DNA from 3 places in the Marinobacter sp. UBA2688 genome. Region 2 is predicted to be linked to each of the others. Evidence: predicted binding sites of a transcription regulator. Region 2 holds the regulator's gene; each other region holds the start of a gene.

Region 1 (4,207 bases), on a different contig from region 2:
TCGACCAGAACCTGACTGATGTTATCGCTATCGGCGTTTACCCGGTTGATAACCTCGACCGCACCGGAAATTTCGGTAGCAAGACGGTTGATGGTGGCAACAGTATCCGCAACCACACCGCGGCCTCTCTCGGTATCCTCTTCAGCCGCGCCGGCGCTGTCAGACACGCGATGGGCACTCTCGGTGACCTCATTGACCGCTTCCACCATCTGGTTCATGGCTTCGTTGATCTGGCCCGACTCTTCCATCTGCCGCGCAACGGCCTCGCTGTTCGCAGCGGCGGTGTCGTTAACACGCGTGGCCTGCTGGTCCACATCCGAAGTGGTGCTACTCACCGAGCGGATCAATTCCGCAATCCGGTCCGTCATATTGTTGAACTCGGTGGTCAGTTCACCCAGTTCATCACGATTATCCAATTGGATGTGAGTCGTCATATCGCCCTCAGCCACGGATCTTGCTGCCGTGCTGAAACGGTTAATAGCCGTGCGTACCGACATGAAGAAGCCGACATAGAGGTAAACCACCACCAACAGAACAATCACCAGTGCGGCAATAATCAACTGCCGTTGCTGCAGCTCGCCCTCCAGTCGTGAGTTCAGGTTTGCGCCGACGACGTCAAAAATTCCGGCCTTGAGCGCATCGTAATGGGCAAGCTGATTCTCGATGGTACGGTTGAAATCCCGCCAGGGTAACTCCAGGCGCATAGGCGTAATGATATTGGTATCCAGCTCGTCACGCACAACTACCAGACTCTCGAGAATACCGTCGACCGCGTCACCTGTCGTTTCCTCGAGGGTCGGCGATGCATCCATCGATACCGTTAATGCAGGCCCGAGCAACGAGGCGCGGTTGGTCAACTCATCATAAATTTCATTGAGGCCGTCACTGAGGTTGTACCCCACCTGCCCGTCGAGGAGCGCAAATATCCCGAAAGTCCTGGCCCGACCAATGATGCTGCGGGCATCCGGCAACGACTCACGCAACAGGCCCAGGAGCAGTAGGTTTTCACGTGAGGCGTCCTGCCCCAGACCGGAAATTTCAATGGTCGCGGACAACAGCGCCCGCACTTTCTGGACGAATTCCTGATAGTACTTGAACTGGGGGTCGATATTGCCCTGATAACTGTCCGTCGATTTGAGCGTTTGCCACTCCTCCACCAGCATCGCTACTTGCTGGGACCAGTTACCGGATTCATCAAAACGAGCCTCTGCGTTAACCAGTTCCTCAAGAATTCTATCAATCGTTTCTGACGACTCTGCGGACTGTGAGAGCAGTTCATTGTCATCCTTGATCTTGCCGGGGGCACGAAAATCCCGGTATGCCATGGACTCTGCCAGCAGCGTATCCACCTTTTCGAGCTGCTCCAATCCCTCCACGCCCCGGGTCATGGTATCAACCGACCGGTTCAGTTCACTGATAACCAACCAGGAAAGGGCAATAATGGGAAGCAGGAACAACACACTGATCAGGCTGAATTTGTAGAACATCGGCAGCCGATTCATCAGCGCTACTGCAGGCTTGATAAGCTGGTTCACGTGTACCCCCACAGAAAGCATCGAAAGGATGGAACTTTATTCTATTTGTTTATATTGTCGACTAAAGTACTACAAACTTGAGTGTTTTTCGGCGTAAAAATGTAATTTTTGTCAAAATGTCGTGATCAGCGCACACCGGCAATAACCAGCAGCGCAAGGATGCAGATCCAGACCAGCATGCTTCGGTTCAGCAAATCCCGGATGGCCTCCAGGCTGCGGCCACCAAAGCCCGCCCATTCGTCCGGATGGATCTTTGAGAACCGTTCCGGGTCCAGTGCATAGCCCGTCAATGCCGCGCTCGCGGCGCCCATCAATAGCTGGTTGGTTCTGAGGCTAAAATCAAACAGTCTTCGTTTTCCTTCTTTCATCCAGCCGGCAAGATCACCTGCGACTCCAAACGTGAAGGACAGTAGTCGTGAGGGAAGCCAATTGAGAATCTCCGCCAGCGCGGCAAACCCTGGTCTCGCTGCCACCTGCGGCCAGTGATCCCTTAACGCGACAACTCCCCTCGCAAAGAAGGCAGCCGCAATACCGCCAACGGCATACCAGAAAGCGACCAGAAAAAAACGCTCGAAGACGCTGACCATCAGCGTTCGTGACAAAGCCAGATGCATCTCATCGGGCGACGTTGCCGCGCCCCGCTCCTCAGCCGGTAAAATATCCATAACGTGATGCCAAGCGGACTGCATGTCGCCCCTGGCCCAGGATTCGCTGTAAACCTCCAGGCGCGCCCGCCAACCCGGCGCACCCATCAACAACACCATCAACAAAAACTCCAATGGATACGCGGCCATGCGCCAGCCAATGGTGTGCAGATAGTACTCCCCGGCGACCAGAATCAGCGAGGGCACAAGAATAATAACCAGCCCCTTCCATAGGCCTGCCTCGTTACCAGACCTTTCAGCGCCTCCCCGGTTAAACGCGGAACGCCACAACGGCTCAGAAGACCAGGCGTTGGCCGCATCCAGCTTGCGTCTCACCAGGTAAGCGAGCAGAAACACCACCAATACCATCAGTTATCCGCTCCGTTGCAATGCCCTGTACCAAGCAGTTGCCGATATCGGGGCCAGTCAAAAGCCGGGCCTGGATCGGTTTTGCGACCGGGTGCGATATCGCTGTGCCCGGTGATCCTCTCTGGCGTGATGGCCGGCCACGATTTCATGATCAATGCTGACACGTCAGCAAGCACCTCATACTGAGCTGCGGTGTATGGAATGTCATCCGCGCCCTCCAGCTCAATGCCGATTGAATAATCGTTGCACTCTTCCAGGCCCTGAAAGCAGGACCGCCCGGCATGCCACGCGCGCTCCAACAAGCTGACGAACTGAAGGCATTCACCATCCCGGCGGATCAGCAGGTGTGACGAAACCTTCATATCGGCGATGGTCTCGAAATAGGGGTGCTCTGAGGGGGACAGTTGGTTGCAGAAAAACCGTTCGATGGCATCGCCTCCGAACTGCCCGGGAGGAAGGCTGATGTTATGAACAACCAACAGGGATATTGCCGCCCCTTCGGGGCGTTTGCCAAAATTTGGAGACGGGCACCAACGGGCGCCGGCTACCCGACCGGTCGTCCGTAATCCGGCGACAGCCGGTGGCGACAGGTCAATGGTGTTGCGCGAAGGGATGGTTTCAGACAATGTGGTTCCAACAGGCCGGGGCGAACAGACCGGACCACCGATGCGTTCGCCGTTGTTGCTTTGATGCTCCTGATTGAAGCACAAAGTCTCCGGTCTTGCTATACGATCAGTCCTTGCGGCTACTGCGAAGGTTGTCGATGATGGATTCCAGCGCCCGGTCGAATATCAGGCCGTCGTCCAACATGGAGATCTCATCCGCAGCGAGCGCCAGTGCGAGGTTTTCACGCTGATATTCCGCCACCTTGGCACCACTGCGATTAACGAAGATGTACTTGCCCGTCGCCTTGATAAACGCGGCCAGCTTGCAGCGTGTTTTGTTGCCATCACGGGTCAGCTCAACCCAGGAGCCAACACGAAGGCCATCAGCCCGCTCCAGCCATTGCAGCTCGACATTTGCCCCGGAGCTCTCGGCCAATTCCTCTGCGGCCGGCTCTTCAGGGCTTGGCACGGGGCTAGCAGATACAGACGTGGTGGCGTCCGAGGGCTCGAAGGCGCCTGCCATTACGCCCTCAGTCGTTCGCTCCACTTTCTCTGGAGCTTTGGGCGCGGTATCCGACATATCCCTGGAGACCACAGACGGTTCCGCCTCCACCTTTTGGGGCGCAGCCTGAGGTTCAGGTTCGGGCGCCACAGCAGGGCGGGTTGTGGTGACAAGGCGCTGGAACACGTCCACGTGGGCCAGTTCAAGGTCTCTTATGGCGGCGTCGGTGGCAAACGGGTCCCACGAAATTTCCTGTAGGGCGTTTCTCAGACCGTCCACGATTCCCGGAATCGACCGCAGCAGCTCGCTGCGAGTGTTGTCGTTGATGGGACTGGGATCAACACTCCATACGAGCTGCCGGGTAAGGTCACATGCCTCATCCCAGCGCTCACTGTCTTCACCCTCACGCAGCACGATCCACTGTAGATACTTTGCCCACGCCTCATTCAACAGTGTGACGACCGGAGGAGACAGATCCCGACCGGTAATCTGTTCGTTCAGCAGGTTCTCAGACGCTTTGGATGCCCGCTCCTGCTTGGCCCTGCCTTCCTC
Region 2 (4,207 bases):
GTCGGACCGGCACCTGGTGTTGATTGATACCGCTGGCCTGACCAGCACCGACAAGGGCTACGAGGAGCAGCTTATGGAGCTGGCTCGCAGTCACCATCGGATTCGAACCCATCTGGTGGTTTCGGCAACCAGTCAGCCGCGCATCATGAAATCCGTTTGGCATTGCTATAAGATGGCAAATCTTACGGGTTGTGTGATGACCAAAATCGATGAAGCACTGACCCTGGGTGAATCGCTGGGATTCGTCATGGAAACGGGATTGCCGGTGGCGTATTACACCGACGGGCAGAAAATCCCGGAAGACCTGCACCACGCTGAGTCCATTCCGCTGGTGCGGTTGGCCGTGGAGAGGCTGAAGAAACTCCAGCAGCAACAGGCAGTCGCTGTTTAAAAACAACACAGCCTGCGGTTAAACGCGGCAAGAGATCAGAGTCAGTATGAGCAAACCACATCCGGTACAGGTGATTGCCGTTTCCGGCGGGAAAGGGGGCGTTGGCAAGAGCAACGTATCAGTGAACCTTGGCATCGCCCTAGCACAAATGGGACGGCGGGTGGTGCTGCTCGATGCCGACCTGGGCCTTGCCAACATTGACGTTCTGCTTGGCATTACCGCCAATCGTAATATCCAGGACGTCATCGCCGGGGAATGTGACCTTCGGGATGTGTTGGTCAACGGCCCCGGTGGCATCAAAATCGTGCCCGCGTCCTCAGGTACCCAACGCATGACCCAGCTTTCCAATCTGGAGCACGCTGGCCTGATCAACGCGTTCAGCGAACTGGGTGACCAGATCGATGTGCTGATCGTTGATACCGCTGCGGGTATTTCCGAATCGGTGGTCAGTTTCCTCCGAGCCTCACAGGAACTATTACTGGTTGTCTGTGATGAACCTACCTCTATCACCGATGCCTACGCCCTTATAAAGCTTATGAACCGGGATTACGGCACCAACCGCTTCCGTATACTGGCCAATCAGGTCAGGAATGAGCAGGAAGGTCGCCATCTGTTTGAAAAACTGACCCGGGTTACCGAGCGCTTTCTTGATGTGGCACTACAATATGTGGGTATGGTGCCGTATGACGAGGCCGTAAAAAAAGCGGTACAGCGCCAGCGTGCCGTGCTGGATGCCTATCCGCGGGCAAAAGCATCGTTGGCGATCAAGAGCCTCGCGGAGAAAGTGGATAGCTGGCCGCTGCCATCATCGCCCCGGGGACATCTGGAATTCTTTGTGGAGCGGCTCGTCGAAGTCTGATTTTGATCCTGTCACTGAATAGCCGGATACATGACATTGGCGAAAGAACTTGGAACCTACAACCGGACGGGTACACGAGGACCTTCCCAGCTCGTTGAGGAGCAGGCCCCGCTGGTCAAAAAAATAGCGCTTCACCTCATGGCGCGGCTGCCGGCATCTGTCCAACTGGATGACCTTATGCAGGCAGGCATGATTGGCTTGTTGGAAGCTGCACAGCGATACAGTTCCGACAAGGGGGCTACCTTTGAGACATACGCCGGGATCCGGATTCGCGGAGCCATGGTAGATGAAATTCGCAAAGGTGACTGGGTACCTCGATCCGTCCACAGGAACTCCCGCCGCATTGCCAAAGCCATCAAGGCTGTCGAGGACCGCCTGGGTCGGGAAGCTCAAGACTCGGAAGTAGCCGAGGAGCTGGGGCTGGACCTCGACGAATACTATTCCTCCCTGAGCGATGCTAACAGTGGCCGACTTTTTAGCCTGGATGAGCTCAATGAATCCGGCGAGCTGCCGATAGAAGAAACAGAGGACAGTGATAACCCGTTGGATGGCTTGGCGTCTGACAACTTCCGGAAGAGCCTGGCAGCTGCGATTGGTGACCTGCCCGAGCGAGAAAAGCTGGTGCTCAGCCTTTACTATCAGGAAGAATTGAACCTGAAGGAAATTGGTGCTGTGTTGGGTGTCAGTGAAAGCCGGGTCAGCCAGATTCACAGCCAGGCCGCGCTCCGTCTGCGGGGGCGTCTTACTGGTTGGCAGAGCTGAACAGGCCGCCAGTCCCATTGAACGGCGTTACCAGGCATTCTTTACTGTAGCCTTTTGGTAACCGGTGCTTTACAACCGGCTCAAAGGCCACACAATAAGCGGTTAAACTACCGGCCTGCTAGACTGTGAGCCGGAAGCCAAAAACGAATTCCGGGCGTTTTTAACTGGAGGTCCCATTGGACAAGAACATGAAAATCCTGATTGTGGATGACTTCTCCACAATGCGACGGATCATTAAGAACCTGCTTCGCGATCTCGGTTTTACCAACACTGACGAAGCAGACGACGGCAATACAGCACTGCCTATGCTCAGGAGCGGCAAATACGATTTTCTGGTAACCGACTGGAATATGCCAGGGATGTCCGGACTCGATCTGCTCAAGGAAGTCCGTGCCGATGACAGCCTGAAAACCCTGCCTGTGCTCATGGTGACCGCCGAGGCGAAGCGCGACCAGATTGTCGCTGCTGCGCAGGCCGGTGTGAACGGCTACGTGGTCAAGCCCTTCACGGCAGCCGTACTCAAGGAGAAGATTGAGAAGATCTTCGAACGCATCCAGTAATTCAGAGGTCGGACGGCTCCCATGAGCAATAGAAAAAAAGACCCACAGGGGCTCGACCCGGAGGTCACGGAGAAACTCCGCAGCCAGGCGGCCGAGTTGGTTGAACAGGTTAACGCCGGGGATTATGGCCGCGCGATGACGCTGATCAATGAATTGAGCGAGGTGAGGGACCAGAGCCTGTATCGGGAAGTCGGCCGCTTGACCCGCAGCCTCCACGAGGCGATCCGCAATTTCCAGATCGATCCCCGTAACGCCGAACAGTCAGAAGCTCTGTCGAAGATGACCGATGCGTCGGATCGCCTTGAGTACGTGGTTCAGATGACCGGTAAAGCGGCCAATCGGACCATGGATCTGGTTGAGGAGGCTATGCCCAAGGCCAGCGCCCTCCGCGACGAGGCCGCCGAGCTGAGAGACCAGTGGCAGAAACTGCGTCGCCGCGAGATGGCGCCGGCTGAATTTCGTGAGCTCTATGCCCGTATCGACACGTTTTTCGTGACCCTGAATACCGATGCCGGGGCGATGTACGACAACTTGTCGGAAATTCTTCTGGCCCAGGATTTCCAGGACCTCACTGGGCAGGTGATCCAAAAGGTCACCACTCTGGTTAAAGAGGTGGAAGAGCATCTGTTGAGCCTGGTAGTGATGGCGAGTCATGTGGACCAGATGACCGGCACCGTGCATGAACTGGAAGAGCGGGAAAAGATATCGGCGGAACAGGGTGTTGGTCCACAGATCAAGGCCGAAGAACGCGAAGACGTAGTATCGGGACAGGACGATGTTGATGATCTTCTGTCCAGTCTCGGTTTCTGAGTAAGAGAGGGTAACGCATGGCGCTTGATGCCGATGAAGAGATCCTGCAGGACTTCCTTGTTGAGGCAGGCGAGATACTCGAAAAGCTGTCGGAGCAACTGGTCGACCTGGAACAAAACCCGGACGACAGCGATCTGCTCAACGCCATCTTCCGAGGCTTTCACACCGTAAAAGGCGGCGCTGGGTTTCTGCAACTCGATGCCCTGGTGAACTGCTGTCATTCCGCGGAGAACGTCTTCGATATCCTGCGCAACCACAAGCGCAAGGTAGACTCGGAACTGATGGACGTGGTGCTGGAAGCCCTGGATCACGTCAATGCCATGTTTGAACAGGTTCGCCACCACGAGGAACCGACGCCAGCTCCCGAGGAACTGATTGCCGCTCTGGACGCATTGGCGCAGCCGGCAGGGGAGTCGTCGCCAGCAAACGCAGCGGTCGCTCGCGAAGAACAGAACGAGAGCAACGAAGCCAGTTCTGGAGACGATGGCGGTGATATTACCGACGACGAATTCGAGCGGTTGCTGGATGCCCTGGAAGAGGAAAAGACCAGCAGCGCTCCGGTTTCCAGTGACGACGGCAATGAATCTTCAGGCGGTGACGGAGGGAGCGGAGACGACATCTCCGATGATGAATTCGAGGCCCTGCTGGACCAATTGCATGGCAAGGGCCAGTTCTCAGGCCCGCCTGAAACCGGCAAGGCAGCCCCTGACAGCCAGGATGCCTCGGGCGACAAGGTTACCAGTGATGAGGCCAGTGATAGCAAGGGTGGCGACGACCTGATTTCGGACGACGAGTTCGAAAAGTTGCTGGATGACCTGCACGGCA
Region 3 (4,207 bases), on a different contig from region 2:
CGCATGCGGGGGTTCGACTGGGACGTAAAACGTATCTGGTCGATATGGCAGGCGGCAACAAACGCACCGACTATACCTCCGTGAGCAATACCGTTATTGGGGTGCTGTTACTGGCAACGGGCGGGCTGACAGCGCTGGTATCGATGATATCCGACGTGGCGGTGATACTGACGCTGGGCGCCATGGGGCTGGCCGGCGCCATCAGCGCCACCCGGTTAAGGGAAGTGACCGAGGATCAGTGAGGTTCCGGTGGCTTCCCGTCGTTCAACGCCAGGGCGCCTTTCACAATGCGGTAGATGATCCAGATGGAGATGCCCAGTAACACAAACCAGCCAATGATCAGTGGCGTCGTCACGATGCCAATCACCGTCCATAACAGCCCGATCCAGAAGGTTCGTATCTGCCAACGGAAATGAGGCTCTATCCAGGTGCTCTTTACGTCATCGAGCTTGACGTAATTGATGATCACACCCACCAGGCCGGTAATGCCACCGACAAAGAACGACAGCGCCTGCAGGATATAAACCAGCACCGCCAGGTTGCGGCCTGGCTCTTCACGTCGTGCTATGGGGTCTGCATTGGCGGGGATGTATTCGTGCTCGGACAAGTCACTCTCCTCTGGCTCCACACCCGCAGTGTATCACAGCAACAGGAGCCGGAAACCGCTGGAACTTAGCGGTTGTCCGGTTTGTAACCCAGGCGGAAGCCACCCCAGTGCTTGCCATTCACGTAGATCGGCACTGACAGGTCATGCATAACCTCGCCAGTATCCCGGCGGTAGGTCTGTAGCAGCATATTCTGGGTATGGCTGCCACACCGAGCACCGGTGCGGTCGTTAAACAGCCGTTTGCTGCGACTCTTTACCAGATCCACTTTCGGGTCGCCCGTTGGCGCATGGGCGAAATCACGGTTGTGGGTCGGCACATAGCCATCCGGCGCGGCGGCAATCGCGAAGACCATCGACGGGTGGGCCCCTTTCACCGCTTCCTGAACGGTGGGCAGTTGCTGATCGGTGAACCGATCAAAGCTGCTGGAATACTTCTGTGGATCGGTCTTGGGAATGGGGGTTCTTTGCTTATCAAACAGGGCGCTTTCTGCCAGTTGCCCATCGCGAACCGCTTTTTCAAAGAGCTTTCCAATCCGGTCCGCACCCTGCCGGGCCTGGTCGTAGAAGAAGCGGTGATAGCTTTCATCGCTGTTCAACGCAAATGCCGCGTTGGCCTCTTCCGCCAGTTCCATCAGTGTCGCTGCCTGCTGGGCAAGCGACGCAACGCTGGTATCGCTCTCGGTAATCTGATCCCGAACCGTTTCAATGGCCGACGATACCTGCTGCAGGCTCTGCTCGTTGTTCTGGTCAATCTCGGCAATGCGCGCCACCTGCTGCTGCACACGGTCAGACTGATCACGAATCTGATCAAGGCGCTCGCCAACGCTTTCAACTGACTCCAAGCCGGATTCAACGCTCTTGGCCAGGTCCTCGATCCGCGAAACAATCAGGGAGGTATCGGAACGTATTTCCTGCAGCGTTTCGGCCACCTCACCGGTTGCCTGCGCGGTTCGCCCGGCCAATTGCCTGACCTCGTCGGCAACCACCGCAAAGCCCCGCCCCTGGTCGCCGGCACGAGCGGCTTCAATTGCCGCGTTCAAGGCCAGCAGGTTGGTTTGTTCCGCGATGCCCTGAATGGTGGTGGTGACACCCTGGATCTTGTTGGATTTCTCGTTCAGTTCCTGAATTAATCTGAGGTTCTCGCTGGACTGCTCGTGCACGGCTCGCACGCTATTGATGGCAGTGGTCAGCGCATCACGGCCCTCAACGCTCACCTGACGGTTCTGCAGAGCCATGGTCGCAGCATCGGTGGCCTGCTGGGCGGATTCACGCACACTCTCGGTAATCTGACCCGCGTACTCCGCCATCTGTGCAGTTTCACTGACCTGTCGATCCAGGCGGTTTTTTAGTTGGTCGGCCGCGTGGGACACCTGGGCCGCAGAAATGGCACTTTTATCGGCACTGCCGGACAGGGTTTCCACCAGTGCCCGCCCTGCTTTGGCGTCCGCAAGGAGGCTTGCACACTGTTTGCCCAGCGGACTATCCGCTGGCAGCTTACCGGCGTTGAGCTGCTTGATGGAACGTTCAACCGGTTCCAGAACGCGTAACACCAGATACGCGGTGGCGACGACCAGGCCAATAACCACGCCCGCCACCAGCGACGCGCTATCCAACCCTATCAACGGCGCCACCAGGAAAGCCCCAAAGGCGACGACAACGGCGACTGACACCCCCACAACCAGAACAGGCCGACTGAGCAAACCCATATCCACCTCTTTATTTTCATTATTAGTGAATGCATCTTTTTTGACGATTACTCTTGAGAGTAAAGAATTGACCTTTACTTATAACTGCTACTTTAGTTGACCAATACTGGTTTTACGGCAGATCGATGAAAAACTGAAACAAAAAAGCCGTAACGCCGGAGACGTCCTGTTGGAAGAATCCGGCGTTACGGCTGGCTCTTGTCGGTGTGCGCCCGTGGCGCCTCTATCAGGCGATCAGGCGCCGATCACACCGCCATCGTCCTTGGTTACGATAACAGTGGCGTCGCGGGGACGGGACTCGGCCGCGTTCGGCCAGTTACCATCCGGGTGCTGGATGTTCACGAACATGGTCTTAACGTCCGGTGTGCTGACAACGCCAGTTACTTCACAACCTTGGGGCCCGACGAAGAAGCGCTTGATTTCGCGTGTCTCCGGATTGGCGGCCAGCATCATGTTGTTGAAGTACGGGTCAGCATCAGAACCATCGGTCTGGATCCACAGCCGGCCATTGTAGTCAAACCAGAGGCCATCCGGGCTGTTGAAAATATTATCATCGTTCAGGGAGACGACGGCCTCACCATCGACAACAGTTTCCGTACCCTGCTCGCCGGCGAAGACAAAGATGTCCCAGTCAAAGCTGGTAGCCGTGTGATCGCTACCTTCTTCAGTCCAGCGAATGATGTGGCCGGTGGCATTGGGAGAGTTCGGGTTGGCGGCGTTGACGTCGTCGAACCCTGGCTGGCCCCGGTTCGAGTTGTTTGTCAGGGTGAAATAGACCTCGCCAGAGTTGGGATCAACGGCACCCCACTCCGGGCGGTCCATCGTCGTAGCGCCGGCAATATCGGCTGCGAGGCGGGTATTCAGCAGAACATCAGCCTGGTTCTCAAAACCGTCGAACTGGATATCGCCGACCATGCCGCCTTCAGCCGCAGCAACCTTGCTGGCGAAATCCGCGTCGTCCAGATCCAGCGCCAGCCAGTCACCAGAGCCATCCTCGTTGAAGCGGGCAACGTACAGGGTACCCTCATCCAACAGGTAGCCACCGGCCGTCGCGGCGTAGTAGGGCTGAGACGACACAAACTTGTAGATGTACTCGAAACGGGAATCGTCACCGGAGTAACACACCACCGGCTCACCTTCCTTCGCCGGCGCAAAGATGACGCCCTCGTGACCAAAGCGTCCCAACGCAGTGCGTTTCTGGGGTTTGCTTTCCGGCGTAAACGGATCAATTTCAACCATGAAGCCGTAGGTGTTGGCTTCGTTGCGATAATCATCTGTAGCCGCCGCTCCGGTCGTGCTCACATTGAATCGCACATATTGGTCGGCCGCACTGTCTGCCAACTCCCAGTCGTATCGGCTGGAGCTGCCAACACCATGTCTGGTCTGCTCGCGAGGCTGGGTCGCATCGCTATTGGCAAAGTAACCGTGCCAATTCTCTTCCGCGGCCAGGTAGGTGCCCCAGGGCGTTGGGCCCATCGCACAGTTGTTCAGGGTACCGCGAGTTTCGGTCGCGTCGGGACTGTAGGTTGTGACCAGCTTGCTGTAACCACGTACCGGGCCACGAATGTCCATCTCGGTGTTGCCGGTAATGCGACGATTGAATGGGCTGCCGAAGACGACGTCCCAGGTACCGTTGGTGTCACGCTTGATGTGAACGACAGACACACCGTGAGCGGCAATTTCCTTGCGAACCTCATCGGCGGGTCGCACGCCACCGTTATCAGCAGCATTGGTCGGGCCATTGGCATGAATGAAGTCCTGCTCGATGTACTCATGGTTCATCACCAACAGGCCTTCCGTTGAGCTGTTGCCACCGGCCTTCTGGTCAATCGGGAAGAAATGGAGACCATCGTGGTGCATTCCAACCTGCTGTTCCTGATCGGCACCGGTATTG

Evidence for each region. The regulator FliA, encoded in region 2, starts transcription of late flagellar genes. The targets are predictions, from matches to a motif close to CTAAAGTTTNNNNNNNNNNNGCCGNTAA.
Region 1: the regulator FliA is predicted to act here: its motif matches at 1,590-1,617, upstream of B3M52_RS06830 (methyl-accepting chemotaxis protein).
Region 3: the regulator FliA is predicted to act here: its motif matches at 2,425-2,452, upstream of B3M52_RS02515 (methyl-accepting chemotaxis protein).

Annotation. Positions count from the first base shown of each region.
Region 1 covers NZ_DELU01000010.1:453,132-457,338, forward strand. Annotated here, with positions in the region: gene B3M52_RS06830 (methyl-accepting chemotaxis protein) at 1-1,556, opposite strand, end outside; gene B3M52_RS06835 (regulatory signaling modulator protein AmpE) at 1,661-2,548, opposite strand; gene ampD (1,6-anhydro-N-acetylmuramyl-L-alanine amidase AmpD) at 2,548-3,174, opposite strand; gene B3M52_RS06845 (DUF1631 domain-containing protein) at 3,281-4,207, opposite strand, start outside.
Region 2 covers NZ_DELU01000021.1:50,514-54,720, forward strand. Annotated here, with positions in the region: gene flhF (flagellar biosynthesis protein FlhF) at 1-391, shown strand, start outside; gene B3M52_RS09680 (MinD/ParA family protein) at 438-1,250, shown strand; gene B3M52_RS09685 (RNA polymerase sigma factor FliA) at 1,281-2,012, shown strand; gene cheY (chemotaxis response regulator CheY) at 2,189-2,572, shown strand; gene B3M52_RS09695 (protein phosphatase CheZ) at 2,594-3,382, shown strand; gene B3M52_RS09700 (chemotaxis protein CheA) at 3,400-4,207, shown strand, end outside.
Region 3 covers NZ_DELU01000007.1:252,748-256,954, forward strand. Annotated here, with positions in the region: gene B3M52_RS02505 (MFS transporter) at 1-242, shown strand, start outside; gene B3M52_RS02510 (DUF4870 family protein) at 236-607, opposite strand; gene B3M52_RS02515 (methyl-accepting chemotaxis protein) at 673-2,313, opposite strand; gene B3M52_RS02520 (PhoX family protein) at 2,548-4,207, opposite strand, start outside.